Regions from separate parts of the Sphingomonas sp. PvP018 genome, predicted to be linked through region 2. Evidence: riboswitches for the same ligand, from Rfam matches in the RefSeq annotation. Region 2 holds a riboswitch; each other region holds the start of a gene.
What was found. A riboswitch is a leader RNA that binds a small molecule or an ion and turns the genes downstream of it on or off. The one in region 2 is predicted to bind cobalamin.
Positions count from the first base shown of each region.

Region 1: another riboswitch for cobalamin. It lies ahead of J3A66_RS03225 (TonB-dependent receptor); the one in region 2 lies ahead of J3A66_RS16310 (HoxN/HupN/NixA family nickel/cobalt transporter).
Region 3: another riboswitch for cobalamin. It lies ahead of J3A66_RS18545 (TonB-dependent receptor); the one in region 2 lies ahead of J3A66_RS16310 (HoxN/HupN/NixA family nickel/cobalt transporter).
Region 4: another riboswitch for cobalamin. It lies ahead of J3A66_RS14440 (TonB-dependent receptor); the one in region 2 lies ahead of J3A66_RS16310 (HoxN/HupN/NixA family nickel/cobalt transporter).

Region 1 is NZ_JAGIOU010000001.1:769,586-777,546, reverse strand. Features, by position in the region: gene J3A66_RS03255 (isovaleryl-CoA dehydrogenase) at 1-863, shown strand, start outside; gene J3A66_RS03250 (carboxyl transferase domain-containing protein) at 895-2,496, shown strand; gene J3A66_RS03245 (hypothetical protein) at 2,501-2,986, shown strand; gene J3A66_RS03240 (biotin carboxylase N-terminal domain-containing protein) at 2,983-4,818, shown strand; gene J3A66_RS03235 (MaoC family dehydratase) at 4,818-5,270, shown strand; gene J3A66_RS03230 (CoA ester lyase) at 5,267-6,091, shown strand; cobalamin riboswitch at 6,150-6,383, shown strand; gene J3A66_RS03225 (TonB-dependent receptor) at 6,566-7,961, shown strand, end outside.
Region 2 is NZ_JAGIOU010000001.1:3,640,007-3,647,967, reverse strand. Features, by position in the region: gene cobN (cobaltochelatase subunit CobN) at 1-2,614, opposite strand, end outside; gene cobW (cobalamin biosynthesis protein CobW) at 2,620-3,669, opposite strand; cobalamin riboswitch at 3,806-4,023, opposite strand; gene J3A66_RS16310 (HoxN/HupN/NixA family nickel/cobalt transporter) at 4,184-5,173, opposite strand; cobalamin riboswitch at 5,400-5,613, opposite strand; gene glp (gephyrin-like molybdotransferase Glp) at 5,851-7,035, shown strand; gene lexA (transcriptional repressor LexA) at 7,104-7,832, shown strand.
Region 3 is NZ_JAGIOU010000002.1:94,491-102,451, reverse strand. Features, by position in the region: gene J3A66_RS18565 (magnesium and cobalt transport protein CorA) at 1-734, opposite strand, end outside; gene J3A66_RS18560 (hypothetical protein) at 747-1,142, opposite strand; gene J3A66_RS18555 (hypothetical protein) at 1,165-1,704, opposite strand; gene J3A66_RS18550 (hypothetical protein) at 2,036-3,493, opposite strand; partial or broken gene J3A66_RS18545 (TonB-dependent receptor) at 3,480-5,402, opposite strand; cobalamin riboswitch at 5,817-6,058, opposite strand; gene J3A66_RS18540 (ATP-binding cassette domain-containing protein) at 6,262-7,002, shown strand; gene J3A66_RS18535 (DUF3526 domain-containing protein) at 6,999-7,961, shown strand, end outside.
Region 4 is NZ_JAGIOU010000001.1:3,244,859-3,252,819, reverse strand. Features, by position in the region: gene leuC (3-isopropylmalate dehydratase large subunit) at 1-57, opposite strand, end outside; gene J3A66_RS14465 (FAD-dependent oxidoreductase) at 184-1,116, opposite strand; gene J3A66_RS14460 (glycoside hydrolase family 127 protein) at 1,226-3,538, opposite strand; gene J3A66_RS14455 (hypothetical protein) at 3,681-3,890, opposite strand; gene J3A66_RS14450 (ankyrin repeat domain-containing protein) at 3,984-4,556, opposite strand; gene J3A66_RS14445 (catalase) at 4,626-6,326, opposite strand; cobalamin riboswitch at 6,545-6,786, shown strand; gene J3A66_RS14440 (TonB-dependent receptor) at 6,954-7,961, shown strand, end outside.

The sequences.
Region 1 (7,961 bases), 2.9 Mb from region 2:
TCCGTCGCTGGGGCAATGCCGAGCAAAAGGCGAAATATCTGCCAAAGCTGGTGTCGGGCGAGCATGTCGGAAGCTTGGCGATGTCCGAGGCCGGGGCGGGATCCGACGTCGTGTCGATGAAGCTGAAGGCGGTGAAGACCGAGAGCGGCTATGTCCTGAACGGCACCAAGTTCTGGATCACCAACGCGGCCTATGCGGATACGCTCGTCGTCTATGCGAAGACGGGGGAGGGATCGAAGGGGATCACCGCCTTCCTGATCGAGAAGGACATGCCGGGATTCGCGATCGGGCAGAAGATCGACAAGATGGGCATGCGGGGATCCCCGACCGCCGAGCTTGTCTTCACCGATTGCCACGTGCCGTTCGACGCGGTGATGGGACCGGAGAATGGCGGCGTCGGTGTGCTGATGTCGGGCCTCGACTATGAGCGCGCGGTGCTCGCGGGCATTCAGCTCGGCATCATGCAGGCCTGTCTCGACGTAGTCATCCCCTATGTCCGCGAACGCAGCCAGTTCGGGACCGCGATCGGCCAGTTCCAGCTGATCCAGGCGAAGGTCGCGGACATGTATGTCGCGTTGAGTTCCGCACGTGCCTATGTCTATGCCGTCGCGCGGTCGTGCGATGCGGGCAAGACGACGCGGTTCGACGCGGCGGGCGCGATCCTGCTGGCGAGCGAGAGCGCGGTGAAGGTCTCGCTGGAATCGATCCAGGCCCTGGGTGGCGCGGGTTATACCAAGGACTGGCCGGTCGAGCGCTTCATGCGCGACGCCAAGCTGCTCGACATCGGCGCGGGAACGAACGAGATCCGCCGGATGCTGATCGGACGCGAGCTGATCGGTGCCGCGCCCAAGGTGATGCAATGAGCGTGCGGATCAGGTCGCGGCGAGGTGAACGGTGAGCGGTCCCGTCCTCGATACGAAGCTGTCGGTCGACGCCGAGACGTTCCAGGCGAATGCGGCGCACAACCGCGCACTCGCCCAGCGCCTGCGTGACGACGTTGCGCGCGTCGCGCTCGGCGGGGACGCTCGGTCGCGCGACCGGCACGTTGCGCGTGGCAAGCTGCTTCCACGCGACCGGGTCGGGCGCTTGCTCGATCCGGGCTCGCCGTTCCTAGAGATCGGTCAGCTCGTCGCAAATGGGCTGTATGACGATGCGGTGCCCGGCGCGGGGGTGATTGCGGGGATCGGCCGCGTCGCCGGTCGGCAGTGCATGATCCTGTGCAACGATGCGACGGTGAAGGGGGGGACCTATTTCCCACTGACCGTCAAGAAACACCTGCGAGCGCAGGAAATCGCACAGGAAAATCGCCTGCCCTGCATCTATCTCGTCGATAGTGGCGGGGCGAACCTGCCCCATCAGGCAGAGGTGTTTCCCGATCGTGAGCATTTCGGCCGGATCTTCTACAACCAGGCGCAGATGTCGGCGTTGGGGATACCGCAGATCGCGTGTGTGATGGGGAGCTGCACCGCGGGCGGCGCCTATGTCCCGGCAATGTCCGACGAGACGATCATCGTCCGCGGGCAGGGCACGATCTTCCTTGCCGGGCCGCCGCTGGTCAGGGCGGCGACGGGCGAGGTGATTTCCGCGGAGGACCTCGGCGGCGCGGACACGCATGGACGACGGTCGGGCGTCGTCGATCATGTCGCGGAATCGGACGACCACGCGCTGACGATCGTTCGCGACATCGTCTCGACTTTGCCGCCACAGGTCCCTGTCACGGTGAACCGGCAACCCGCGCGCCCTCCAAAACACGACGCCGAGGGGCTTTACGGTGTCGTGCCGTCCGACGTCCGCGCACCTTATGACGTACACGAAGTAATCGCACGGCTTGTCGATGGCAGCGAATTCCATGCGTTCAAGGCGCTTTATGGTACGTCTCTGGTCTGCGGGTTCGCGCATATCCACGGGCTCCCTGTCGCGATCCTCGCCAACAACGGTGTCCTGTTCAGCGAAAGCGCACAGAAGGGCGCGCATTTCATCGAGCTCGCCTGCCAGCGCAAGGTGCCGCTCCTGTTTCTCCAGAACATCTCGGGCTTCATGGTCGGCGGGAAGTACGAGGCGGAAGGCATTGCCAAACATGGTGCAAAGCTCGTGACGGCAGTCGCGACCGCGACCGTGCCGAAGATCACGGTGCTTATCGGCGGCAGTTTCGGCGCCGGCAATTACGGCATGTGCGGACGCGCCTATTCGCCGCGCTTCCTGTTCAGCTGGCCGAACAGCCGGATCAGTGTGATGGGCGGCGAACAGGCGGCCTCGGTCCTCGCCACCGTTCACCGCGACGCGGACGACTGGACGGCGGAGGAGGCGGAAGCGTTCAAGGCGCCGGTTCGTCAGAAATATGAGGACGAGGGGAATCCCTGGTACGCGACCGCGCGGCTGTGGGACGACGGGATCATCGATCCTGCGCAGACCCGCGACGTGCTCGGCCTCGCGCTCGCCGCGACGCTCAACGCTCCCATCGCCGAACGCCCCGCGTTCGGTGTGTTCAGGATGTAAGCCGATGATCCTGCTATCGTTTCTGCTGGCCGCGGGTCAGGTCACGCCGGTCCAGCCGATCGTCAAGGGCACCGGCCTGCCGCCAGCCGTGGTGACGGAGGAGGCCGGCGTCATGGTGCCGATCGACGCGATGTTGGCCGCGCTGGCCACCCGCGATGGCCAGGCACTGCTCGCACAGGTGCGCCCCGAGGGGGGGGCTACGGTCGTGGAAGAAAAGGCCGACGGCACGCGCATCATCCGCCGGACCGCCTGGTCCGACTTCGCCGCCGGTCTGAAGCCCGGGCCGGAGCGATATGCGGAACGCCTGACGGATTCCGCCGTGGATATCGATGGCGATATCGCGATGGTATGGTCGCCCTATGTCTTCACCATCGACGGCCGGGTCGCGCATTGCGGGACCGACCATTTCGACATGGTGCGCGAAGCGGGCCGGTGGAAGATCCTCAACATCACCTGGTCGAAGCGGACCACCGGATGCCCCGCGCAATGATCGAATCACTGCTCATCGCCAATCGTGGCGAGATCGCCTGCCGCATCATCCGCACAGCTCGGGCGTTGGGAATCCGCACGATCGCGGTCTATTCCGATGCCGATGCGGGCGCGCTGCATGTCCGGCACGCGGACGAGGCGGTGCATATCGGTGCGAGCCCGGCGCGCGACAGCTATCTGGTCGGCGAACGGATCATCGCCGCCGCGCGCGCCACCGGCGCTGAGGCTATTCATCCGGGGTACGGGTTCCTGTCCGAGAATGCGGACTTCGCGCAGGCCGTGCTCGACGCAGGGATCCTGTGGGTAGGCCCCGATCCCGACAGCATCCGCGCGATGGGGCTGAAGGATGCCGCGAAGCAGCGGATGATGGCGGCCGGGGTCCCGGTGACACCGGGCTATCTGGGGGAAGACCAGTCGCCCGATCGGCTCCAGCGCGAGGCGGATGCCATTGGCTACCCGGTCCTGATCAAGGCCGTTGCGGGCGGCGGCGGCAAGGGTATGCGCCGCGTCGATGCGTCCGCCGACTTTGCCGACGCGCTCGCGTCGTGCCAGCGCGAAGCCTCTGCGTCGTTCGGCAATACCGACGTGCTGATCGAGAAATATATCCTCTCGCCGCGGCATATCGAGGTGCAGGTGTTCGGCGATCGGCAAGGCAACGTCGTCCATTTGTTCGAACGCGACTGTTCGTTGCAGCGCCGGCATCAGAAGGTGATCGAGGAGGCCCCGGCCCCCGGCATGGATGATGCGACGCGCGCGGCGATCTGCGCGGCGGCGGTGCGCGCGGCACAGGCCGTGAACTATGTCGGCGCGGGTACGATCGAGTTCATCGCCGATGCGAGCGAAGGCCTGCGCGCCGATCGGATCTGGTTCATGGAAATGAACACCCGGTTGCAGGTCGAGCATCCCGTCACCGAGGAAATCACGGGACAGGACCTTGTCGAGTGGCAGCTGCGGATTGCCAGCGGCGAGGCGTTGCCGCTGCAGCAGCATGATCTTGCGATCCGCGGCTGGGCGATCGAGGCGCGGCTCTATGCGGAGGATCCCGCCAAGGGGTTCCTGCCGTCGATCGGGCGGCTCGAGGCGTTCGATCTGGGTGATGCGACGCGGGTCGATACGGGTGTCGAACAGGGGGCGGACATTTCGCCCTATTACGACCCGATGATCGCCAAGGTGATTGCCTGGGGCGACACGCGTGAAGCCGCGCGCGAGACGTTGGCGGAGGCGCTGGACAAGGCGGTCGTCTGGCCGGTCCGGTCGAATGCGGGGTTTCTCGTCCAGGCGCTCGACCATCCGGAATTTGTCGCGGGAACGCTCGATACCGGGCTGATCGCCCGCGAAGGCGCGGCGCTGATGCCCCCGGCGCAGCCCAGCGAGGAAGCGCTGATCGAGGCCGCGCGCACGCTCGTACGCGTCGAACCGATGGCGGGCTTTCGCCTCAACGCGGTACCTTTGAAGACGGCGCGGTTCCTGCTCAACGACGACGTCGTGACGATCGATCTCGACGGTCGCGGCGTCCATGAACCAGTCGATGCCGCCCTCGTTTCCGATGCCGGGCAGACCTGGCAGTTGCGGCCCTGGCGTGCGTCTGGCGCGGCGATGGGGGCGGCAGCGGATGGCGCGATCTTGTCACCGATGCCGGGACGGATCATCGCGGTCGACGTGGCTATCGGGGACCATGTCGCAAAGGGGCAGAAGCTCGTGACGCTGGAGGCGATGAAGATGGAGCATTCGCTCATCTCGCCGTTCGACGGGACGGTCGCCGAACTAGCCGCGATCGAAGGCGGGCAGGTGAGCGATGGCATGGTGCTCGCGCGTATCGAGAAGGATGACTGATGGCCGGCCGCTATTTCGACCAATGGGCGGTTGGCGACCGGATCATCCATGAGATCCGCCGCACCGTCACGGAGACGGACAACCTCCTGTTTTCGACGATGACGCACAACCCGCAGCCGCTGCACCTCGATGCCGAAGCGGCGAAGGCGAGCGAATTTGGCCAGATCCTCGTCAACGGCACCTTCACCTTCGCGCTGATGGTCGGCCTGTCGGTGGGGGACACGACGCTCGGGACGCTCGTCGCCAATCTCGGTTACGACAAGCTCGTGCATCCAAAACCCGTCTTCATCGGCGACACGATGCGCGCCGAGACCGAGGTCGCCGAGCTCAAGCCCAGCCGGTCGCGCCCGAACGCCGGGATCGTCACATTCATGCACCAGCTGATCAACCAGCGTGACGAGATCGTCTGTCAGTGCCTCCGCTCGGCACTGCTGCTGCGGACGCCGGCATGAGGTTACGCTCGCTGCTGTTTGTGCCTGCAGACCGGCCCGAGCGTTTTGCGAAGGCTGCGGCGAGCGGGGCGGATGCCATCATCCTCGATCTTGAGGATTCGGTAGCGCTCTCCCGTAAGGCTGTTGCCCGCGAGGCGGTCCGGGCCGCGTTGCAGGACCATACCGACGTCGTGTGGATGGTGCGGATCAATCCAATCGACTCGGGGTGGCTGGACGACGATCTCGCTGCCGCGAGGGGTGCCGATGCAATCATGCTGCCCAAGGCGACTGGACCCGCGACCGTCCTCGCATTGGTCGAGGCTTATGGCGATGACTGTCCGCCGATCCTGCCGATCGCGACCGAAGTGCCTGCCGCGATCTTCACCCTGGGCGAATATGCGCGGGTCAACGACCGGTTATGTGGCCTGACTTGGGGCGCCGAGGACCTGCCCGCGGCGATCGGCGCAGCGACCAGTCGGGAGGACGACGGGTCCTATACCGAACCCTATAAGCTCGTCCGGTCGCTGCTGCTGTTGGGCGCGCATGCGGCGGACGTCGCGGCGATCGAGACGGTCTATCCCGCAATCGCGGACATTGACGGGTTGGCAGCCTATGCCGCGCGTGGCAGCCGCGACGGCTTCACCGGCATGATGGCGATTCACCCGTCGCAGGTCGCCACGATCAACGCCGCGTTCACGCCGGATGCGGCGAGCGTTGCACGCGCGCATGCCGTCGTCGCAGCGTTTGCAGCAGCTCCCGAGGCGGGCGCGCTGCAGCTCGATGGGCGGATGATCGATGCGCCGCACCTGCGCCAGGCGCGGGCGATCCTCGCGCGACTCTAGGCCCATTGGCGGCAGGAAATTTCTGCGCTACCGTCGCCCTGCGAAACCGGTGAAGGCCGGGGTCGCAGATCGCGTCGGTGCCCCTCGGGGCTTCAAAGGGAATGCGGTGCGGGAGGCGATCCTCCTTATGCCGCGGCTGTCCCTGCAACTGTAAGCGGTGAGCGCGGTGCGCATGTCCCTTCATCACGGGGGGACGACCACTAGGCCTGAGCGCAAGCGCAGGGCCCGGGAAGGTCGCGTATCGGGCGTCGACCCGCGAGCCAGGAGACCTGCCGGCGCTCGGTCGCTCTTGCCATGGTCCAGGGGATGACCGCGGCACGGTACTCCGTCTGAGCGACGAACCATGCGGCGGGGGCCGCATCGGTGCGCGTGGGCGGGTGCGGTTCGGTGTACACCCCAAGCGTTGCGCCGGCTGTCCGTAGCATCGGACGGCAGGCCCCGGCCGGTTGCTCGTGACGCCGGGGGTATCGTTTCATGACCAGAGTTTTCGTTTCGCTTGTGGCGCTCGCCACCGCCACGGCCTTTGCATCGCCGGCCGCGGCCGAGCCTGATCCGGTTACTGCGGGCACGGGCGAGGCGGCAGCGGGTGACGCCGAGCTGGTGGTTACCGCATCGCGATCGGGGGACGCGGTTCCCGCCGATCAGCTCGGGGCGTCGGTGACGGTGCTGGACGCCGCCACGCTCGACCAGCGGCAGACCCGGATCGTGTCCGACGTGCTACGCGACGTCCCCGGACTGGCGGTCAGCCGGACCGGCGCGGTCGGGGGGACGACGCAGGTCCGGATCCGTGGGTCGGAGGGCAATCACGTGCTCGTGCTGATCGACGGGATCGAAGTGTCCGATCCCTATCAGGGCGAATATGACTTCGGCACGCTGATCGCCGACGAAGCGGCCCGGGTCGAGGTGCTGCGCGGCCAGCAATCGGCGCTGTACGGGTCTGACGCGATCGGCGGCGTCATCCAGTATCTCACGCTGAGCGGCGCGGAGGCCCCGGGCGTATCACTGCGGGCCGAAGGGGGATCGTTCGGCACGTTTTCGGGAGGCGCCCGGGTCGCGGGCGTGGCGGGCAATCTCGATTACGCGCTGTCGAGCTCGACCTACCTCACCGACGGCACGCCGACCGCACGGGGCGGATCTCGCGACATCGGCGCGAAGAGCGTCGGCGCGACGGGCAAGCTCAGCTGGTCGCCGACCGACACGCTGAAGGTCACGGGCGTCGGGCGCTATAGCTATACCGATGCCGACAGCAACGACACGGCATTGAGCGGCCCGCAGTTCGGCACGATCGTCGATACGCCAGGCGCGCGCAGCACGGTCGAGGCATATTACGGGCTGGTTCGCGCCGAACTCGCGCTGGCGGATGGCCGCTGGACGAATGCGCTCAGCGGCCAGTTTGCCGATACGACACGCCGGGCGCTGGTCGACGATGCCTTGAGCTTCGGCAACAAGGGACGCCGGTACAAGGGATCGTTCGAAAGCGCCTTCCGGTTCGGCACCGATCGCATCCGGCATCGGCTGACCGCCGCAGTCGATGTCGAGCGTGAGGAATTTCAGACGCTTAGTCCGGTCCCTTCGGAGTTCGTCTTCACAGGGCGGCGGCACACCGACAATGTCGGGATCGTCGGACAGTATGACGTCGTGATCGACGACGCGCTAGCGATCGGCGGATCGGTGCGGCGCGACGAGAATAACCGGTTCGACGACACCACCACCTACCGCGCGCAGGCGAGCTATCGCTTTGCGACCGGAACGCGGGTGCGCGGCGCCTACGGGACGGGCGTGAAGAACCCCGGCTACTTCGATCTCTTCGGCTATTCGGACGGTCGTTATATCGGCAACCCCAACCTCAAGCCGGAAAAGTCAAAGGGGT
Region 2 (7,961 bases):
CGGGCCCATAGACGCGCGCACCGACGGCAGCGCCGACGAACGGGTTCCAGTCACCGGGCTCGTCGCGCAGCGCCAGCGCGCGCACCGCCTGCCCGAACATCTGGCCGAGCGCGGGAAACGCATCGCGGAACAGCCCCGACACGCGCAGCGTCACGTCGATCCGCGGCCGGTCGAGCCTTGCCAGCGGCAGGATCTCGACCCCCGTGACGCGGTCCGACGCATGATCCCAGACCGGCTCCGCGCCGAGCAGGTGGAGCGCCATCGCGAACTCCTCGCCCGCGGTCCGCATCGTCGCCGACGCCCACAGGTCGACGACCAGCGCGCGCGGATAGTCGCCCTCATCCTGCAGATGCCGGCGGACCAGCTCGTCGGCCAGCCGCACGCCCTGCGCATGCGCGGCGCGCGACGGCACCGCGCGCGCGTCGGTCGCATACAGGTTGCGCCCGGTCGGCAGGACGTCGCTGCGTCCGCGCCACGGCGACCCCGACGGCCCCGCCGCGATCCGCCTGCCCCGCAGCGCGCTCAGCAGCCCGTCGCGCTCGGCCTCCCCCTGTTCGCCACGACCGTAAACGTGCAGCCCGTCGCCGAACTGGCTCTCCTTCACGTCGCACACGAACGTGTCGATCCGGGTGATCGCCTCCGCCTGGCTGGCCGCCTCGTCGAGCCGCAGCGTCGCCGCCAGTCCGGTCGCGCGCGCCTCGTCGGCGATGTCGCGCCGCAGTCGGTCGCGGCGCGCGGGGTCGAGCCCGTCGGCGGTGGAAAACTCGTCGAGCAAAGATTCGAGCCGCCCCAGCCCCGCGCCTGCTCCCGCGGTCGCAGCCGGCGGCGGGACATGGCCGATCGTCACCGCGCCGATCCGCCGCCGCGCCTGCGCCGCCTCGCCCGGATCGTTGACGATGAACGGATAGAGCACCGGCATCGCCCCGGTCAGCGCCTCGGGCCAGCATTCCCCCGACAGCGCGACGGCCTTGCCCGGCAGCCATTCGAGCGTCCCGTGCGCGCCGATATGGATCAGCGCATCGCTCCCCCGCGCGCGCAGCCACAGATAGAAGGCGACATAGGCGTGACGGGGACAGCGCGACAGGTCGTGATACTCGCCGACCCGCGCCGCGCTCCGTCCACGTTCGGGCTGGAGCGCGATCACCACGCCCCCGCGCTCGACTCCCGCGAACTGGAACGCGCCGTCCACACAGCCCGGATCGTCCTCGGGCGCCCCCCAGCTTTCCTCGAGTGCATCGCGCAACACGGCCGGCAAGCCCCCAAGCGCCGCGCGATACGCCGCGACCGGCCACCCGATCCGCCCCGTCGCCAGCGCCTCGGCCAGGCCTCCGGATGCAGTCTCCCCGGTCGCATAACCCGCGGCCGCCAGGTCCTCGACGATCGCCTCGGCAGACGCCAGCGCGTCAAGCCCGACCGCATGCGCCATCTGATAATCCTTGCCCGGATAGGTCGACAGCACGACCGCGGGCCGCTGCTCCGCGACCGGCCGCTCCGCCAGAAGCACCCAGGCCGCGACGCGCGCGACGATCGCGGCGATCCGGGCGGGCTCGGCCCGGTGCTCGCGCCGCGCATAGCCGAGAGCGTCGTCGCGGACGCCGTCCTCCTTGAAGCTCGCGACGCCCGCGAACAGCCGTCCGTCGACCTCGGGCAGGACGACGTGCATCGCCAGGTCAGCGGGGGACAACCCGCGCGTCGACCCCCCCCAGGCGGCGCGGTCCGACGTCGCCAGCGCGACCTGGAACACCGGCACCCCCGCCCCGTCGAGCGGCGAGCTGTCGTCCGCGCCGCGGCCGGAAAAGGCGGTCGCGTTGACGATCGCCGCCGGGGCGAGCGCGACGACCCAGCGCCTGAGCCACCCCGCGACGCCCGGCGCCTTCAGCGACGGCGCGAACAGCCCGACGACGTCGAACCCCGCCCCACTCAGCCCGGCATGCAGCGCCTCGACCGGGTCGAGATCGGCAGCGGTCAGGTAGGAGCGATAGAAGATCAGCAGGATCCGCGGCCGCGTCGCGGTCATCGCGAACGCCGCCGGGCACGTCACCCCGTCGCGCGGCTGCCAGCCACCGACCTCGGGGACCGTCTTCACCCCCGCGACCGGCCCGGCATAGAGCCCCGCCGCCAGCGCCATCTGCGCCAGCGCCGCCTGCGCCGCGACCGCGCCGCCATCGTCACACAGGGCGGCGAGCCGGCGCAGCGTCGACACCGGCACCGTCGACGCCGCATCGAGCCGCGCATCGATCCGCCCGTCCGCGGGCAGCACCGCCAGCGCGATCCCCCGCGCCCGCGCCAGCGCCTCGACCTGCTGCAACCCATAGGACCAGTAGGACCGCCCGCCGATCAGCCGGATCACGATCCCCTTCGCGCCTTCCCCCCCCGCCAGCGTCCGCTCGACATAGGTATCGACCGACAGCGGATGGGTGAGCGCGGACAGGTTGGCGAGCCGAAGCGACGGCAGCGGCCTCCCGTTCGCCGCCGCACGTCGCCACCCGGCCGCGAACGCGCCGAGATCCCCGTCCGAAAAGGACAGGACGACAAGATCCGCCGGGCTCTGCGCGAGGTCCTGCGGGACCGCACTCTCCTCCAGCCCGTGGCTTTCGCGGAAGACGACGTGCATCGCCGTCAGCCCTGAAGCGCGGCCCGGATCCTTGCGGGGTCGATCCGGTCATGCTCGGCGATCACCACCAGCCGAGTCTGTCGCGCCTCGTCGGCACGCCACGGCCGGTCATATTGCGTCCGCACCCGCGCACCGACCGCCTGCACCAGCAGCCGCATCGGCTTGCCCGTTACCGCGGCATAGCCCTTCACGCGCAGGATGTCGGCGTCGCGCGCCAACGTCTCGATCTGCGCGGCGAGCGCCGCCGGGTCCGCGATCTCGCCAAGTTCGACTATCATGCTGTCGAAATCGTCATGCTCGTGATCGTCCGCGCCATCATGGTGCGACGGCCGCGCCGCGATGTCGTCCTCCGCCGCCGCGTTCAGCCCCAGCACGACGCGCGGATCGATCACCCCGTCGGTCAGCGCGATCACCGGCAACGCACGCGCGGATTCCGCCGCGATCACCGCGCGCGCCGCAGCCACCCCCGCCTCGCCCGCCAGATCCGCCTTGGTCAGCAGCACCAGATCCGCACAGGCGAGCTGGTCCTCGAACACCTCGGCAAGCGGCGTCTCGTGATCGACGCTCGGATCCGCACGCCGCTGTGCCTCGATCGCGGCGAGGTCGGGCGCGAACCGTCCCGCGGCGACCGCTTCCGCATCGGCAAGCGCGATCACCCCGTCGACCGTGATCCGCGACCGGATCGCGGGCCAGTCAAACGCCTTGAGCAAAGGCTTGGGCAGGGCGAGCCCCGACGTCTCGATCAGGATATGGTCGGGCCGCGGGTCGAGCGCGAGCAACGTCTCGACGGTCGGGATGAAATCGTCCGCGACGGTGCAGCAGATACAGCCATTGGCGAGCTCGACGACATTTTCGGCCGGGCAATCGGGGATTGCGCACCCCTTCAAGATATCGCCGTCGATGCCGAGCGTGCCGAATTCGTTGACGATCACCGCGAGCCGCCGGCCCCCGGCGTTGCGGATTAGGTGGCTGATCAGCGTGGTCTTGCCCGCGCCGAGAAACCCGGTGACGATGGTAACGGGAATCTTGGCCAGGGTCGGCTGGGGGTCGGTCATGCGATACTCTCCGGGCGTCGGAACGACAGCCACGGACGGACGGACGCCCGCAGCCACACGCGCGCACGACCTGACGGCCGCACGCGTTCGTCGCTCAGACGGAGTACCGTGCCGCGACCATCCCCTGGATCAAGGCAAGAGCGACCATGACGCTGGCAGGTCTCCTGGCTCGCGGGTCGAAGCTCGATGCACGCCTTCCCAGGTCCTGCGACCCAGTGGCTGCCCCCGCATCGGGGGCCTGTGCGTCTCGCTCACCGCTTACAGTTGCAGGGACAGCCGCGGCATTGGGAGGCAAAGCTCCCGCACCGCATTCCCATTCAAGCCCCGAAGGGCACCGGCGCGATCTGTTGAGGTTCGGTAGAACCAAACCTCGGGGTTGGGTTTAGAGGAGTTTGGGGACTGTGCCAATGCACCTGACCTCCGTCATCCTGACGAAAGTCAGGACCCAGGGCCGTGCATGATCCGGTGTCTGGCTCCAGGTTCCGGGTCGAGCCCGGGATGACGACGCTGCCTGTTACCCCCGCACCACCTCGATCTCGTCGAACCGCTTCCACCGGTAGATCGCGAAACTCAGCACCCAGCACGCCACGAACAGCGCGATGATCGCAAAGCCCAGCCCGTTGAAATTCTCGCCCAGCGTCGCGGCGACGTCCCAAACGCCCCCGCTCAGGCCCAGCTTCGACGCCAGCAGCGCGAGCGTCTCGATCCCGCCGATCGCGATCGCGACGATCGCCGAGATCAGCGTGATCGTGATGTTGTAATACAGCTTGCGGATCGGCTTCACGAACGCCCATTCATACGCGCCGAGCATCACCACCCCGTCGGCACTGTCGACCAGCGCCATGCCCGTCGCGAACAGCACCGGCAGCACCAGCACCGTGCCGATCGACAGCCCGTCCGCTGCCTGGCTCGCCGACAGGCCGAGAATCGCGACTTCGGTCGCGGTGTCGAACCCCAGCCCGAACAGGAAGCCGAGCGGCGCCATGTGCCAGCTGCGCGTGACCAGCCGGAACATCGGCCGGAACAGCCGCGCGAGCAGCCCGCGATTGCCGAGCAGCAGGTCGAGATCCTCCTCGACATAACGCCCGCCGCCGCGGACATGGCCGAAGGTCCGCCACACCGATCGCAGGATGATCAGGTTCATCGCCGCGATCGTGAACAGGAACAGCGCGGAGACCAGCGTCGCGATCACCCCGCCCGCCTGCTTGAACGCCTCGAACTGCGCCAGCGCGCTCGCGGTCAGCGCGATTCCGACCGCGGCGATCAGGACGATCGCCGAATGACCGACCGCGAACCAGAAGCCGACCCCGATCGGCCGTTGCCCGTCCTGCATCAGCTTGCGCGTCACATTGTCGATCGCCGCGATATGATCCGCGTCGACCGCATGCCGCAGCCCCAGCCCCCAGGCGAGCATCGCGGTGCCCAGCATCAGCGGCTGCGCCTGGAACAGCGCGAACGCCCATCCCCAAGCGGCGATATTGGCCGCCACCAGCATCGCGAACATCCAGCCGATCCGGTGTCGCGTCGAACGACCGGCAGTCCGCCCGGTCATGATCTTGGTCATTGGCACATCCCCGGCGTCCGACGAGGACGGGGGCCTGCCGCGAACGACCGGGACGCGCGCCGACCGGACGCCTTGAGCGGCCGGCATGCGTCGCCGATGCGGCCCCCGCCGCATGGTCGTCGCTCAGACGGCGTTCACCGTGCCTCGGCCACCCCCTGGACCGGGACAAGAGCGACCAGACGCCGGCAGGTCTCCTGGCTCGCGGGTCAAGGCTCGACGCACACCTTCCCAGGCCATCAGCCCAGTGGCTGCCCCCGTCGCCGGGGGCGCGTGCGTGTCGCTCGCCGCTTACAGTTGCAGGGACAGCTGCGGTCTTGGGGCGAACCCCGCACCGCATTCCCATTCAAGCCCCGAAGGGCACCGACGCGATCTGTGCGGATCCGGCTTGCGTCGGACCTGCGCCACAGGGCTAGCGCGTTTTGCCCGCGCTGACGACAGGATTTGCGTGCGGCGCAACGCCGGCCATGTCGTCCCATCTTACCGCAACGTCTGCCGCACCTCGTACGTTGATCACATAACCGACCGGCCTCCTGCCGGTCGCGGCGTTGCCCGCTTTCCGCCCCCCGGCATTCGTGCGAGCAGCGCAGACCCTCATCGCCCCGCTGAACGGAGCCCGCATGCGCCCTCTCGTCCCCGTCGCCGAAGCCCAGTCCCGACTCTTCGCCATGGCATCGCGCGTGCCGGCCGAAACCGTGCCGCTGCGCTCGGCGATGGGTCGCTGGGCGGCGGAGGACATTCTCGCCCGCCGCACCCAGCCCGCGACCGACCTCTCGGCGATGGACGGCTATGCGATCCGCTATGCAGATCTGCCCGGGCCGTGGACGGTCATCGGCGAGAGCGCGGCCGGCCGCCCCTTCACCGGTTCAGTCGGCGCGGGACAGGCGACGCGCATCTTCACCGGCGCGGCGATGCCGCCCGGCGCCGATACCGTCCTTGTCCAGGAAGAGGCCGCACGCGACGGCGACCGGCTGATACTCGACGGCGAAGGCCCCGCCTTTGAAGGCCGCAACACGCGCCGCAAGGGGCTCGACTTCGCGACCGGCACGCGGCTGATCGCGGCCGGCGATCGGCTGACGCCCGCGCGCATTGCGGTCGCTGCGACCGGCGGACACGGCACGCTGTCGGTCGGCCGCCGGCTGCGTGTCGCGGTCGCCGCGACGGGGGACGAGCTCGTTCCGCCCGGCTCGACCAGCGACCCCGTCCCGCTACCGGAATCAAACGGCATCATGCTCGCCGCGATGCTCGCCGACCTGCCCGTCGACATTATCGATCTCGGAATCCTCCCCGACCGGCTCGACACGCTGCGTGACGCCTTTGCCGGGGTCGATGCCGATCTGCTCGTGACCACGGGGGGCGCGTCGGTCGGCGATCACGACCTCGTCCGCCCCGCGATCGAGGCGGCTGGCGGGGCAATCGACTTCTGGCGGATCGCGCTGCGCCCGGGCAAGCCGATGATGGCGGGCGCGCTCGGGCGGACGATGCTGCTCGGCCTACCTGGCAACCCGGTCTCCGCCTTCGTCACCGCCATCCTCTTCGTCCGCCCCGTGGTCGCGCACATGCTCGGCGCGCGCGATCCCTTGCCGCAGACGACGCACGCGCTGCTCGGCGAGGATCTTCCGCCCAACCAGTCGCGGACCGACTATATGCGCGCCGAACTGCGCGACGGTCGCGCCTATGCCTCGACCATCCAGGACAGCTCGATGCTGCTGACGCTCGCCCGCTCGTCCTGCCTGATCGTCCGCGACGGCGACGCGCCGGCGGCAAGGGCGGGCGACTCGGCGGAAATCCTCGTCATCGCGTGACGTCACCGCTTGACGAAGCTGCAAGTGTTCCATAGAAGTTCCTCGTCTGTTCCGGACGGAGAACCGTTATGCTCACGCGCAAGCAGCACGAGCTTGTCTGCTTCATCAACGACCGCCTTGCCGAGACGGGCGTGTCGCCCTCGTTCGAGGAGATGAAGGACGCGCTCGACCTGAAATCGAAATCGGGCGTGCACCGTCTGATCAGCGCGCTTGAAGAGCGCAACTTCATCCGGCGCCTGCCCAACCGGGCGCGCGCGCTCGAAGTGCTGCGGATGCCCGAGCGTCCCGAGGCTGCAATCGCACAGACTGCGGCGAAGTCGGGGCCGAAGGCGGCTGCGGCATCGGCCGGCACCGTATCTGCGCCGGACACGGCCAGCGCCACGCCCGCGTCGCCCGCCCGCATCGCGGCGAACGACGTCGTCGAGATCCCGCTGCACGGCCGGATCGCCGCCGGCGTCCCGATCGAAGCCTTTGAAGGCAGTTCGATGCTCGCCGTTCCGGCCGCATTGCTCGGCACCGGCGAGCATTATGCGCTGGAGGTTTCGGGGGACTCGATGGTCGAAGCCGGCATCCTCGACGGCGATTATGCGCTGATCCGCCGTACCGAGATCGCCCGCGACGGCGAAATCGTGGTCGCGCTGATCGAGGACAGCGAAGCGACGCTGAAATATTTCCGCCGCGAAGGCGCAATGGTCCGGCTCGACCCGGCCAACCGCGCCTATGACCCGCAGCGTTATGCGCCCGCACAGGTCCGGGTTCAGGGCAAGCTGTCGGGTATCCTGCGCCGCTACGACTGACGAATGCCGGGTGGCGCTGGCGGTCATCACCGCCACGCAACCGGCAGTGGCGTTCGTGACCAACGGCCCCAGGCACCATCGTCCGCGTTTCGGAATTGCGGCCCTCCCAATCGGAGGCCCCACTTTCGC
Region 3 (7,961 bases), on a different contig from region 2:
GATGTGAGGACCTCACGCAGGCCACTCGCCATCGCCTCGATGCGGCGAATATGATCGAGAACGTCGCTGAAGTAATGCCGTGCTTCGGCATCGACGCAGGGCAGATCGTTGCGCGCAAGCTTACGGGCGACCTCTTCCATCGGCACCAGAATGCGATCGAACCGCATCAGGTCGCGTCGCAACGAGAAGATGCGCGCGATCTGCGCACGGTCGAGGAACGTGTCGAGCATGCGCTCTTCCATCGCCGCGACTTCCTCCTCGAGCGCCGTCATCAACGGCAGATACCCATCGACGATGAAGTCGAGCACCGCATGGAGGACATAATCGCCCCCCTGCCCCAGAAGGTCGGGAGCGGCCTCAAGATGCTGGCGCAGTGTCTTGTGCGAGCGGGTGGACCCCTGACGCACGGTTATGATGTGGCTGTGACCCAGGAAGGTCGCAGTCTGGCCATAGACGATATGGCCGTCAGTCAGATGCGCTGTACGCCCGATCACGAACAACTGGTTACCGTAAACATCGACCTTGGGTAACTGCCCGTCCTTCAGGGCGTCCTCGACCGCCAAAGGATGCAGACCATATAGCTCACGCAGCGTATCGAACTCGTCTTCGCACGGGTCGGACAAACCGATCCAGACGAACTCCGACCGGTCGCTCGGGCAATCGACACGTTCGTCGATCGAGACCTCACGAACACGGCGACCGTGCCGGTAAAGGTAGGCGGCAATGACAGGCACAGCAAAGCGCGATCAGCGCCAAATCGACAGGATGGAGCGTCTGGTCCCGAGCAGAGGCTTACCGTGCGGCGTGTTGCGAGAGACCAAGCGCCGCGACGTCCGAATAGCGTGACGTGCCTGCATCAAGGCGGCGCCGTGTCGGGTATCGTAAATGCGTCCATGCACCTTTATCGGTTCCATCAGCCTTGCAGCGATGTCCGCCAGCTGTGTCTCAGGCGTTAGGCTAGAAGCGTTGCCCCGCTCTAGAAGCTTGCCGCCATGCACCAGCAGGAGGATACCGGCGCTTGCGAGCATGAAGGTCAACAATCCAAGTGCGAATTCCGCAGTTTGCGCCGGTCCTTGGTTAGCCGCCTGGTAGACCGAGCGGTGCACGAGGGTCGATGCCCCCGATGCCGCGATCAGCATCACGCCGACGAGACGGGGCGGTAATCTAGGCACGAGCGGTTTCCGGCAATCCGACCCCGTCGGTGCGTAGGCTCAGACGACCAGCGATCCGTGGCTGAAACCCTGCGGACGTCGCGATTGCAACGGTGGTGCGGCCACGCCGCTCGCCTTGAGCAAAGCGTTCCGCAGCTTGGGCGGAGGGGAAACGTCCCAGCATCGCCCCTGCACTCTCGCGTACCGTCCAGCTGCCATCGGTATCGCGTCCAACCACGAGCAATGCAGGTTCCGTCGTATTCATGGCTTTCGAGTTCTCCGGAGGCAGGAAGGTGTCACGAGACCGGGGGCGCCAGCGCTCGCTAAGCTCGATTTCATCGGACAGATGGTGGCCGAGCATCACCAGCGCGCTGCCGGCGCTCGCTCCCAGGAAGCATATCGCTGCAAAAGCGTACGCAAATACGCCGGCATTCTGAGATGAAATATGCATCGCGCTCAGTATTAAAGCCGCAGCGTACGCTATAGCGCAGAGAAGAAGTCCAGAGGCGCGCAAACCGAGATCCGCACGCCGCGACCGATGCCACGCCGTCATGCCACTATCCTTGTTGTGGCAATCCAGTTATCGGCCTCGACATAGCAATTCGAGATCGATTCGGCATTTCTGCGTAGTGCCCGCATAGTGCGGGCCGATTTCTCCGGCGAACGGCGCGATCTTGTCGATGATCATCCGCTGCACCTGGGACCGTGGCCGCTTTAATGCCGTCCGATCCCGAAAGCCGCCAGTCTAAAATCCATCAATTATCGCCATGCAGCGGTAAGATGCGCGGAAAACCCGGTCGTAATCACGACTGTGCGAAAAACAGGTGATTTTGGACGGTAGCCGCAGCCTCCTCGGTTTCCGGAAAAGCTGGCTACAAAAACCGCTACCGTGCGAGCCTTTTCCAACCAAGCCAGATACCACTTATCGACGTCACCACACCGGCGATCGAGAACACCCAGATCAGTCCATCCCAGGCCGGCCGGTGCAATGTCAGCGTGTTCAGATCCCATCTGTGGAGGAGGTTGAATACCCAGCGGTACACCCTCTGTCGTTCATCAACCGTCCGGAGAACTTCCCCGGTAGCGGGATCGACATAGAACCAAGTCTGCGCCGGATCGGCAAAACGCAGCCGCAACACTGGTAGACGCGGTAGCATCCCGACCGCATACCAGTATGCATCGGGCGCCGTCAGGCAATCGACCGAGAGTAGCGGCGCGGAGCTCTCCAGATGACGTACGGCCCTCACGATGGCCACCTCTGTAGCTTGGGATGGCGCGAGTGTGACCGCATTCAACACTACTCGCCGCCCGTCGTGATAGGACAGCAGGACGAGGGGGGTTCCCGCATGGTGAGTCAAGTGCGCTATCACCGCACCCTCGCCTGCTATGCGGAGCCGGTCGAGTGCTAGGTCCGGCATCGGATCAGAGGCCTGATAGATCCGCATAGCCGCCTCGTCTGGCTTCGTCCCACGAAACAGATGGCCGGGATCGACCGACAGCCAACCGCTAAAGATCCAGGCAACTAGGAAGGCACCACCCACCAGCCCCGCGACATGATGCCAGAGCATCCAGCCGTTGTAGGGTGTCATTCGCCCGCCCTTGAAGCGCCGTGCGCCGATGCGGGTCCGCAGGATCCCAATCCACATTCCCGCGACCGCCGCAGCGATGCAGGGACCAGACACCCATAGCACGACCTGACGCCAAGCCGTTTGATCCTGTCTTAGAACCGTCGGATAGAGCCAGTGCGGCACCGAGCCGACCCAATTCCAGAACCGCTCGCGACGGGTGGTCACTTGAACGACGGCGCCCGTATTCGACGACACATAGGCCTCCGTGCCGGAGGCGTCGGCCAGCGCAACCTTCCAAAGGGGACGGTGCCGATCGAAGCCGCCAGCAACCGTCCACTGATCCCGGGTCAGCCGTTCTACGTGCTTCGTCGGTGCGTTGCCAAAGCGGCCAGCGACCCGACCAGCATAAAGAGCATCGACTGGTCGCAAGACGGTACCGCGACTGGCGGCAAAAGTGGTGTGCGTTCCATCCCACCCGGTCACGCGCCAAACAGGCGTGCCGTCGCGCATCTCGAGCAACAGTTCCTTCGGTAGCCGTCCGCCGTCTAGCGGGGGCGGCACGTTCACTGCTGCCCAGTCGAGCGCATCGCTTCCAGCCAGCTTCTGCGCTGGCGAGAGGGAGGGATAGGGCACGTAGAGCATCACCAGCCCGGACAGAAACCACATGGCGAAGAACAGGCAACTGGCGATGCCGATCCAGCGATGTACGAGGTACAGCCAGCGCCGGGCAGTCTTGGCAAACTCCGGTCGCATGAAGGCGTTAAAAGCTAGCACGGAACGACACGTCGATTGAGCGGGGACGACCAAGAACCCACTGCTGATTGTTGTACGTGCTGAGCGCATAGTCCCGGTCGAACATATTGTAGGCGTGGATATCGACTGCGAGGTGCGGCGTCACCGCATAGGAGAGCGTGGCATCGACCGTGGTGTAGCTGGGAACGCGGAAGCTGTTGGCGTTGTCCGAATAGCGACGCCCGACATAGCGCAACCCGGCGCGCGCCTGGAGCGCGCGCGTGGCGTTCCAGCGTAGCCAGAGATTGGCGAGCGTCTCGGGGACGTCCGGCGGGGTGTTGCCGTCGAAGCGCGTGCCGCCCGAGGTAAAATCGTCGAACGTCGCGTCGAGCACGCTGCCGTTCGCATCGATCCCGACGCCGTAAGGCAGATCGAGCGATATTGCGGCCTCCATGCCCTTGGCCGATCGCTGGCCGACCTGCTCGACCGGGCTCGTCGGGGTCAGCTGCGCCAGCAGGCGCTTCTTGACGATGCGGTAGGCGGCGAGCGTCGCGGTGCCATGCCCGTCGAGGAACACTGCCTTGGCGCCGACCTCGACCTAGTCGCCGACCGCATTGCTGAACTGAACCTGCCCGGTCGAATAGGTCGTCAGCGTCCCCAGCGGGTCCACGCCGGTGGCATATTGCGCATAGAGCGACACCGTCGGGATCGGCTGATAGACGCTCCCGACCCGCCAAGTCACATTGTGCAGCCGCTTGTCGAGTGCGAACGTCTCAGTGCTGGCGCCGCCTGGATAGTCGATCGACCAGCGGCGGATCGCGTCGCGCTCGTAGCGCACGCCGCCGACGATCGAGACGTGCGTGCCGAGCTTAAGCCGGTCCTCGGCGAAGACGGCATATTCGGTGGTCCGCGTCCGATAGCGCGGTGCGATCCCCTGCGTATCGACGACCAGACCGGGATCGAACGCGAAGGGATCGACCTCCGAGACCTGGGGATCAGACCCGAAATTGTGGGAGTAGGTCAGTTTGATGAGGTTGACGTCGAAGCCCATGACAAGGTCGTTGCCGACGCCATCGGCGATGCCTGTTCGCAGCGTCACGCTGCCCTGATCGCCCCACTGCGTCTGGTCGTGGACGATGCCGGTCATGTCGGTGCGCAGGACGCCGCCGGGTGTGCCGGTGTTGCCACTGCCGTTGGCGCAGACCCCGTCTGCGGCGACCCAGCAATAGGTTTCGAGATTGAGCCAGGAGCGTTTGGAGGTGAGGCGATAGGCCTGGTTGCTGACGGCGACCGCATCGCTCGGCGTCCAGTCGATCTGCAGGCTGGTGCGGTTGTCCCGGTAGCGGATGACGCCGTCGCGGGTGTTGTAGTTGCGTTCCCGGATGCGGTCGTCGAGCCGACCGTCGATCAGCGGCGTGCGGAAATAGCGCATCGGCTTCTGGTCGCCATAATCGTCCCGCGCGGTGACGACGAGCGTGTCGGTCGGCGCCCAGCGCAGCGTGCCCGACACGGCATCGCTGCGCGACTGGCCGCGATCGACATAGCCGTCCGATCGGCGATAGCTGCCGTCGATGCGGTAGGAGAGGCGCTCGGTGACCGGCCCCCCTGCACCCGCCGCGACATGGAAGCTGTCCTGCGAGCCATAGCCGATCTCCCCCTCCACGTGCGTCCGCTGCGTATCGGGTTTGCGCATCAGGACATTCACCGCGCCGCCCAGTGCGCCCTGGCCGTAGAGCACCGAGGCCGGGCCGCTCAGGATGTCGATCCGCTCGACCATCCACGGATCGGTCGGAAAGGTGATCGTGCCGGCAGCCGGGAACAGCCTGATGCCGTCGATCAGCTGGAGTACGGAGCCCTGACCGCTGAAGCCCCGCGCGGCGAGTGCGGTGCCGCCATTGCCGGGATTGCCCGCGTTGCTGATGCCCGGTGCGCGGCTCGTCGCGTCGATCACGGACAGGTCGCCACGCGCGGATCGTGGCGCCGTCGATGACCGAGAGCGTCGCGGGAGTCTCGAGCGGCGTGAGGCCCAGGCGGCTGCCGGTCGCATTCGGCGTGGTGAGCGTGCCCTGGGCATGCTGTCCGACGACCAGGATGTCCCTGGTATCGGGATCCGGCGCGGTCTGCGCGTCGAGCGGTGCTGCGAAGACAGGCGACAGAATAGCCCCCGCGAGCGCGAGGCGAGACAATAGGAACGGCATTACGGTAATCCCCCGGGCGTCTGGCGAACCCGGCAGGGACCTCCCGCGAACGGCCGACATCCGCGCCAGCCGGACGCGATTGCGACCGGCACGCATGCCCGTGCGGTCCCCACCGCACACGTCGTCGCTCGACGGAGTACCGTGCCGCGGCCACCCCCTGGGCCAGGCAAGAGCGACCAGACGCCGGCAGGTCTCCTGGCTCACAGGTCATCACACGATGCACGGCCTTCCCAGGCCTTTATGACAGAACGTCCGGCCCAGTGGCTGCCCCTCCCTGTGAAGGAAGAAGCGATATGCATCGCGCTCGCCGCTTACAGTTGCAGGGACAGCCCCGGATTCAGGCGGCGAACCACCCTCACCGCGTTCCCTATTAAGCCCCTCTCAGGACACCGACGCGATCATGCCAGCCTGCTTCAAAAAGCAGGTCAGCGGCGCTGATGTATCCCGATCAATGCTCTTGGGCAATCGCCATAACCGAACGTCACGGTGTAGCGTTCAGGCGGCGTCCTCTAGCGCAACCTGCTTTTCTAATAGCGGACGGACCGCTCCTGTTGCAACGCGGCAACAACATCGTATGATACGCTATATCATGTCGCAGCTAGATTGAGGCTTATGCCCGATAATAACGGTAACCCTATTGCTATCCACGAACTGGCGGTTGCCTACGGCAACCATCGCGTTCTCGACGGTCTATCGCTCGATGTTCCCGCCAGCAGCATCACGGCATTGCTGGGTGGCAACGGAGCGGGCAAGTCGACCACCCTGTCCGCTTTGCTCGGCTTTGTGCGTGCCGATGCAGGACAGATCGCAGTCTGCGGCATCGATCCAGGTGCGGACGCTGACGCGGCACGCCGACGCATTGCCTATCTCCCCGAGAACGTCGCGCTGTACGAGCATCTGAGCGCTGTTGAGAATGCCGATTACCTGTTGGCACTCGCTGATCAACGTCAGGACCGGGGAACGATCACCAATGCGCTGGCATCTGCCGGGTTGCAGGACCGGGCGTGGGACCAACGGCTGGGCGGCTTCTCCAAGGGTATGCGGCAGAAGGTCGCGATTGCAGTGGCGTTGCTGCGCGAAGTGCCGGTGCTGCTGCTCGACGAGCCGACCTCTGGTCTCGACCCGCGCGCAACCGCCGACTTCAACGCGCTGCTCCTGAAAGTCCGCGACCGTGGCACCGCGGTGCTAATGGTAACGCACGACCTCTTATCTGCCGCCGATGTCGCCGACCGGATCGCCTTCCTTGAACAGGGCAGGATCGTCGAGGATGTCACGGCCACCGGGTCCGAAAGATTCGACATTCGCGCCCTGCATGCGCGGTTCCAAATCGGCGTAGGGACCCGTGCGGCGTGAGTGCGACCCACCTGATCGCGCGTGACGAACTTCGGTTGATGGCACGCAACCGCGTCGCGGTAATCGCGCTTGTTCTGCTCGTCCTGCTGACCCTGGCGGCTGTACTCAGTTCATGGTCGCACCAACGCGGCATCGCCGAGCTGCGCACGCGGCATCAGCAGGTGGCTGCTGCGGCGTTCAAGGCTCAACCTGATCGCCACCCGCACCGTATGGTCCATTACGGCACCTTCATCTATCGCCCGCTGGGGGCGTTGGCCGCGTTCGATCCCGGTGTCGACGCCTTCACCGGCAACAGCATGTTCCTCGAAGGCCACCGCCAGAACAGCGCTAATTTTGGCGACGTCCGGCAAAGCTCCTTGCTGGTTCGTTTTGGGCAACTTACCCCCGCCTTCGTCCTCCAGGTAGTTGCCCCATTGCTGCTGATCTTCCTGGGCTTCGGCGTGCTGGCGCGCGAGACCGAACGAGGAACACTGCGATTACTGATGCTGCAGGGTGTCTCGCGCGGACAGCTGGTGCGTGGCAAGCTTGCCGCGCTCGGGATCGTGGCCTTGATCGTCGGATTACCGGCGATGATCGGTTTTGTCGCAGTCGTCGCGCAACCCGGCACGCTGGCGTTGCCAATGGCGGCCATCGGGCTTGGCTATGCGCTGTATCTTGCATTGTGGGTCGTCCTGATCCTGCTCGCGTCGGGGTTTGCCCGGCGCGGGCGTGATGCCCTCCTTGCACTGCTGGCAATATGGACGGTCGCGGTCGTGCTGCTGCCGCGCATCGCCCCCGACATTGCGGGGGCCGCGGTGCCGCTCCAGAACCGTCTTCAGACCGATGTCGCCATCGCGCGCGACCTGCGCCAGCTGGGCGACAGTCACAATCCCGATGATCCGCATCTGGCAGCCTTCAAGCAGTCTGTCCTGCAGCGCTACGGCGTAACCCGGGTCGAGGATCTGCCGGTGAACTACAAA
Region 4 (7,961 bases), 400 kb from region 2:
TTCGACGACGTGCGATGCCCAGATCTTTTCGTAGAGGGTCTGCGGACGGGTGGCCATGCGGCCCCGTTAACCGATAATGCCTGCCACGCAAAGGTTCGCGGCAATTTTCATGCGTCGGACCATGGCCCGATCGCGTCGATGCGTGTCCCGCGTGACGACCGGGCGCGGCGCCGGGATCCATCGTTACGCGTCGGCCAGCATCCGCTCAGCAAGGCGTCGGCCGGATAGCCAGCCGCTCTCGATCCGCGGCGCCAGCAGCCAGTCGCCCGCCGCCCCGATCCGTTCGCCCGCATTCCACAGACAGCCGGACTCACCTGCCGCGGCTCGAGCGTAGCGCCAGCGATGGCCGACACGGACGATCGGCACGGGCAGCGCGTCGGGGCACTCCGCGGCGAGCGCCGCCTGCAGCTGATCGACCACCGTCTCCGCCGCGTCTTCCAGATGATCGCGGGACCAGTCTGGCGTCGCCTGGACGACCCAGGCCTCCGGACCATCGCGTCCCGGTTTCGCGCTGTTGCGCGCGGCCCAGCCGATGATGCCGCGATCCTTGAGTACGTCGTCGGAAATAGCGAGCGGCGTCTCGAACGCGAACATCGCCGTCCAGCAGGGCGCCGACCGACTGTTCGCTGCGACGCGCGCCATCGCCGCGTCATGCGGTGCGAGCAGTCCCGCCGCCTGTTCCGCAGGGATCGCGGCGACGACGCTGTCGAACAGCTCCGCTTCGCCCGGATCGACCTGCCATCCCGCCGTCGTCCTGCGCAGCGCGGTGACCTGGGTGTTCCAGCGGACGTCCGTCTGCGCTGCGAGATGCCCGACGATCGCGTTCATCCCCGGCGTCCCGACCCAGGCATCGGGCCCCGCCGCGGGCCAGCGCGCGACGACGCCCGCCGCCGCCCAGCCCTGCATCGCCGCCACGAAATCCGGGTCGCGCATCGTCAGATATTGCGCGCCATGGTCGAACGCGATCGTGCCGCCGGGCGTCTCGACCCGCCGCGTCGCCATGCGACCGCCCGCGCCGCGTCCCTTGTCGAACAGTGTCACCACGCAGCCGTCCTGCTGGAGTCGCAGCGCACAGCTGAGGCCGGCAATGCCGGCACCAATGATCGCAACCTTCATGACGTCTCCAATCGACGATCCGCGGGATGGCCCGATACCGCTCGCGGACCTAACCGACCAGCCGGAAATCCCCCGACTTTACCGTCCAAGCCTATTTCCGTCGTACCGGTCAGATCGTCTCGGATCGCATCGTCCGCACCGTATAGACCTCGACCCCCTGCCATGTGTCGGAGTCGAAGCGGACGCGAATTCTCGATTTGCCGCGCGTGGTCTCGGGCGGCAGCGGATAGGTCCGGATGTTGCGGGCGGCGGTGACGTCACCCGTGAGCTGCTCGCGCGCCAACGGCGTGCCGTCGACCGAGATCCGGAAATCCTTGTTGCGCTGCCCGCCGCCATATTCGACCTGCAGCGTCAGCGGCCCCGGCGCAACCGCCAGGTCGAATTCGAAATATCCGATGTTCACGTTGCGGCTGCGGTCGGCGACATGCGACACTGCCGCCGAGTTGCCGCTGTCGGCGAACGCATGGTCGACCTCGGGCTGCTGCTCACCCAGCCGGATCACATCGACCGTCCGCGCGGCCAGTGCCGCCCGCTCCTGCGACGCACGCGCCCAGGCGAGCTGCGCGGTCGGCCACTCGGCGGTACCGAACCGGCGGAAATAGACCGCGGTGCGGTTGTCATGCTGCGCGAAAAACGGTCGCAGCGTCAGGTCGCGCGGCTTGCCCTGCCCGCCCAGTCGATACCGGTGCAATCCACCCGCCGCCGCCAGAACCGGTTCCGCCCGATCGGTGACGAGCGCGGGGTCCGGCCCGTCGGACCGACGGTCCCCCGCGCCCATATCGGCCGCAAGGACCAGCGGGCCGCTGAGAAACGCGATCAGCCTTGGATCGTCGGGCATCGATTCGACGCGCACCGGCATGGGCAGCGACAAGGCAATCTGATCGCCCGCCTTGAGCCCGGTCAGCAGCAGATAGCCGCCGTCGCGCACGCCAGCCGTTCTGCCATTCACCTGCAACAGCGGCGCAGCGCACCAGCCGGGCACGCGGAGCGCCAGCGTCCGCGGCGCCGTCCTGACGGCGATCCGCACCGTGTCGCCAAGCGGGAATTGCGTATCGATGTCGAGTTTCGCCTCGGGGGCATCCAGCGTGGAGGCATAATAGAGGTTGATCGCAACCGCATCGCCGCGCTTCCAGTAGATGCTCTCGCCATGCTTCGAATGGCTTTCCATGCCCGACCCGACACAGCACCAGAAATCCTCGGTCGCGCTCGAATGCACGCGCCCCATGCCCGGCGCCAGCGCAGTAAAATAGGTGAACATCCCCGTGTCGGGGTGCTGCTGACTCATGATGTGGTTGAGATGCGCGCGCTCGTAAAAGTCGAAATAGCGCGCATCGCCGGTCCAGCCATAGAGATGCCGGGTCAGGCGCAGCATGTTGTAGCTGTTGCACGCCTCGCACGTCTGCTGGTCGAGCCGCTGGGCAAGCTTGCGCGGCTCGCCGAAATGCTCGTGGTCCGAGTTGCCGCCGATGACATAGCTGTGGTCGCGCGTCACGATCGTCCAGAACGACCGGGCGACCCTGGCATGGTCGGTATCGCCGGTCAGCTCATGCAGGCGCGCCTCCCCCACGATCTTCGGGATCTGGGTGTTGGCGTGGTGCCCCGCGAGGTCGTCGCGCGCGTCCCGGAGCGGGTCGACGATCGCGTGATGCCGCAGCCGTTCGGCGAGTGTCAGCCAGCGGCGATTGCCGGTCCGCCTGTACAGCTCGGCATAGGATTCGGTCAGCCCGCCATGCTCGGTCCGCAGGATGTCCTGGACCTGGACGTCGTTCAGTCCCTCCAGGATCGTGCCGAGATAGGTCCCAAGCCCGATCGCGACGGCCAGACCCTCTGCAACTCCGGCATGCCGGTGCGCGTCGAGCACGCCCGCCATGACCTTGTGATAGGTGTACAGCGGCACCCATCCTTCGTTCAGGCTGAACCCGGTCGACCGGATCTCCCGCTTGCGCAGTTCCTCGTACACGACCTTGCCATCGACGGTCTTGCCGTCGCGCTCGACGGTCGTCCCGCCGGCATAGCCATCCCCCTGCTTCAGTTGGATCGCCTTGAGTTCGGCGACGATATAGGCCGCGCGGTCACGGAATTGCTGATCCCCCGTCTGCGCATAGACCAGCGACAGCGCGCTGAGATAATGACCGAGCGAATGCCCGGCGATCCCGCGCGATTCCCATCCGCCATAGACTTCGCCCTTGGTCGGCAACCCTGCCCCGGCATGGAAATTGTGCAGCAGACGGTTCGCATCGAGTGACAGCAGATAGCGCTGGTTCGCCTGCACCGATGTCAGGAAGATCGACGGCCGCAACCGCACCTGCGACAGCGGAAAGGGGGTCGCCGCCGAGGGTGCACCCGTCGCCGCCAGGGCGAATGGCGGCACCGCACCCAGCGCAATCCCTGCGCCTAGCGCACCGCGACGCGTCCAACCCATGTCACTCTCCCAGCCACGTCTTCAGACACAGGCTATCGGCTTCACTTGTCGGAGTAAATCCCGGGACTGACATGGAGCTGACGGTGTGATGGTGATCATCAGTGCGCCGTGATCCAGACCCGGCCGAACCTACGCAAACGTCTCAGTCGCGCGGCGCACGAGCGATCACCGCCTGCGCGGCCCGGAGGCGGGCCTTCCAGATCTTGACCGACGGATGCCCGGCCGCGAGGCCGGCGAGCCGCCCCTCGATCTGGACGGCCTCGCGCTTGGCTGCGTCGAGCTCGGCGGCTGTCGGCGCAGGCTGGATATTGGCGCGCGCGTGTGCGCCGGTGCGTCCCTTGCTCTTGGTCATGGCCAACGCGATGGCCCCGGATGCCGCGCCGCGTCAATGCGGAACGGTAGCGACACGGCCCGCCGTGGCGCGCGGGACGCCCGAAGACTTGCTTTAGCGCTTCACGCGTTCCGCCATGGCAGCGTTCCCCTGCCCGGCCGCGACCGAACCTGCCGATCGTCCCGCCGCATCCTGGATCATCCGGTCCGCACCCGCCGCCAGCAACAGGTCGACCTGTGCCCGGCGATTGAACAGCGATGCCATCATCAGCGCGGTCTGCCCGGCGTGATTGCGGGCGTTCACGTCGCACCCTGCCTTCAGCAGCCGCGCCGCGATCGCATCCTCGCCCTTGAACGCGACACCCATCTGCGCGCTGTTGCCCTGGTCACGATCGGGGCGACAGGCGTCGGCGCCTTTGCCGATCAGCGCGTCGACCGTAGCAAGCTGTCCGTTATACGCCGCCAGGATCACGGGCGTGAAACCGCGCTCGTCATAGGCATTGATGTCGGCGCCGGCCTTGAGCAGCGGCTCGATCATGTCCGTCCGGCCGAGCCGCGCCGCCTCGAACAGCAGCTGCTGGCGACGCTCGGGTGATGGCAAGGCCGCGACCGCAGGAGGCGTCTGTCGCTCGGTCGCAGCGGCCTGTGGCCCAGCAGCGGCGAGCAGCGCGGCAAGATAAGTCAGCATCGTCGGTCTCATTCCTTGAAGTCTGTCACGGCAGGAGGCGCGCGCCGTGGCGCACCGCCTGCCCCGGGATCAGCGGGCGCTCTGGCCCGGGTTGGCGGCGCGATAGTCCGCCACCGCGCGCGACACGTCGGCGATCGGCACGTTCACCGCGGTTGCCAGGCGCGTGCCGAAGTCCTTGTCGGCCTGATAGAAGTAACTGACCATGATCGTCTTCGTCCGCGCCGACGTCACGACATTGAGATCACCCGCCAGGTTGGTGACCAGATCCGCCTTGTCCTGCAGCTTGAGCGCCCGGTAGAATTCGCCCGCCTGGGCAAAGTTGTTGGTCTTGGCGATCGGCTTCGCATCGACGGTCGCGTCGATGCCATAGGGCGCGGCGCGGAAGCGGGCATCGGTCGACTTTGCCGCGGTCGCCGCCGGGAAGTAATTCACGTCGGACGCGCGGTTGCTATGGTCGAGCTGGCCGTCCTGGTAATTGTTGACGACGCTCGCGAGCGGACGATTGACCGGCAACTGCATCGCATTGGCGCCGATGCGATAGCGCTGCGTGTCCGAATAGGAGAACAGCCGCCCCTGCAGCATCCGGTCCGGCGAAGCCTCGATCCCCGGCACGAGGTTGGCCGGTGCGAACGCCGACTGCTCGGTATAGTCGAAGAAGTTGGTCGGCACCTTGTTGAGCGTCATCTCGCCGATCTTGCGGAACGGCACGCCCAGCCATTCCTTGGTGTCGTCGAACGGATTATAGTCGAGCTTGGCGAACGCCGACGCCGACATCGTCTGCACCATCAGGTCCCAGACGGGGAAGTTGCCCTTGCCGATCTCGCCATAAAGATCGTCGGTCAGGTAGTTCCAGGTCGCGGTCGCGACCTGCGCGCCGTTCAGGTTGCGCACGCCCTGGCGGCTGATCCAGCGGAACTTGGCGAACATTGTTTCGCCCTTGGCATTCACCAGCTTGAAGGCATGGACGCCGTTGCCGTCCATCGTCCGGTAGGATGCCGGCGTACCGAGGTTCGAATAGACATGCGCGAGCATGTTGGTCGCCTCGGGCGTGGCCGAGAAGAAGTCGAAGAAGCGATTGGGGTCCTGCTTGTTCGTCACAGGCGAGGGCTTGAGCGCGTGGATCATATCCGGGAACTGGATCGCGTCACGGATGAAGAAGATCGGCAGGTTGTTGCCGACCAGATCCCAATTGCCCTGATCGGTATAGAATTTGGTCGCAAAGCCGCGCGGATCCCGCATGCCCTCGGGGCTGCCCGAGGGGTGGATCACGGTCGAGAAGCGGACGAACACGGGCGTCTGCTTGCCGGGCATGAACAGCGATGCACCGGTGATGCTCGAAATGTCCGCGGTCGCGGTGAACACGCCGTGGGCACCGGTTCCGCGGGCATGGACGACGCGCTCGGGCACGCGCTCCCGGTCGAAGCGTGCGAGCTTCTCGATCAGCGTCGTGTCCTCGAGCAGGACGGGGCCCAGGTCGCCCGCCGCCTTCGAGTGGCGGTTCTCGCCGATCGGCGCACCATTGTCGCGGGTCATCTGCGGCGCGGCGGCACTGGCTGAATCACCCTTGGCTTCGACAGTGCCGGCCACACCGGCCTGCGCCAGCGCGGGCTTGCCGGCGCTGGACGGAGCCGCCGCAGTCGTCATGCGGGTTTCCGCCTGCGTCTCGGCCGGTGCCACCGTCTGCGCGGCAACGGGCTGGATCATGGCACCCGCCGATGCCGCAGCCAGCAGCATCGCCGTCACAGCCTGACGGCTCTTCACGTTCTTCATCTCGATCCCTTAATCCTGCATGCCATCAGCGTGGCATCCCCGCACAGAGCGTGCGGCACCGCCGCCTCCTGATCGAGGACGCGCATCGCGCCAAACGGAGCTTCTGGATCACAGCAATCGAGCAGGACGATCGAGCCGCCATCGCGCCGCTCGCCGGACGATTGCCGAACGATCCTGACCGGGATAGACCGGCGCCGCTGACCTGTTCGATCCGAGCAGGACGGCATGATCGCGTCGGTGCCCCGAAAGGGGCTTAATAGGGAACGCGGTGAGGGTGGTTTGCCACCTGAAGCCGAGGCTGTCCCTGCAACTGTAAGCGGCGAGCGCGATGCATTTCGCTTCTTCCTGCAAAGGAAGGAGCAGCCACTGGGCCAGACGTTTCGTCATGAGGGCCTGGGAAGGCCGTGCATCGTGTGATGACCCGTGAGCCAGGAGACCTGCCGGCGTCTGGTCGCTCTTGCCTGGCCCAGGGGGTGGCCGCGGCACGGTACTCCGTCGAGCGACGACGTGTGCGGTGGGGACCGCACGGGCATGCGTGCCGGTCGCAATCGCGTCCGGCTGGCGCGGATGTCGGCCGTTCGCGGGAGGTCCCTGCCGGGTTCGCCAGACGCCCGGGGGATTACCGTAATGCCGTTCCTATTGTCTCGCCTCGCGCTCGCGGGGGCTATTCTGTCGCCTGTCCTCGCAGCACAAGTCCATGCGCAGTCCGCGCCGGATCCCGACACCAAGGACATCCTGGTCGTCGGACAGCATGCCCAGGACACGCTCACCACGCCGAATGCGACCGGCAGCCGCCTGGGCCTTACGCCGCTCGAGACCCCCGCGACGCTCTCGGTCATCGACGGCGCCACGATCCGCGCGCGCGGCGACCTGTCGGTGATCGACGCGACGAGCCGCGCACCGGGCATCAGCAATGCGGGCAATCCCGGCAATGGCGGTACCGCGCTCGCCGCGCGGGGCTTCAGCGGTCAGGGATCCGTGCTCCAGCTCATCGACGGCATCAGGCTGTTCCCGGCGGCCGGCACGATCACCTTTCCGACCGATCCGTGGATGGTCGAGCGGATCGACATCCTGAGCGGCCCGGCCTCGGTGCTCTACGGCCAGGGCGCACTGGGCGGCGCGGTGAATGTCGTGATGCGCAAACCCGATACGCAGCAGACGCACGTGGAGGGCGAGATCGGCTATGGCTCGCAGGACAGCTTCCATCTCGCGGCAGGCGCAGGGGGGCCGATCACCGAGCGCCTCTCTTACCGCATCGACGGCAGCTATCGCCGATCGGACGGCTATGTCGATCGCGGCCAGTCGCGCAGCCATGCCGTGTCGGGCACGCTGCGCTGGGCGCCGACCGACACGCTCGTCGTCACCGTGCGGGACGATTATGGCGACCAGAAGCCGATGCGCTATTTCGGCACACCGCTGATCGACGGTCGGCTCAACGACCGCATCCGGGAACGCAACTACAACACACGCGACGGCTCTATCCGATACCGCGACAACCGCACCAGCCTGCAGGTTGACTGGACGCCGAGCGATGCGGTCACCGTCAGCAACCAGGCCTATCGCCTCACCTCCAAACGCTCCTGGCTCAATCTCGAAACCTATTGCTGGATCGCCGCGGACGGCGTCTGCGCCAAC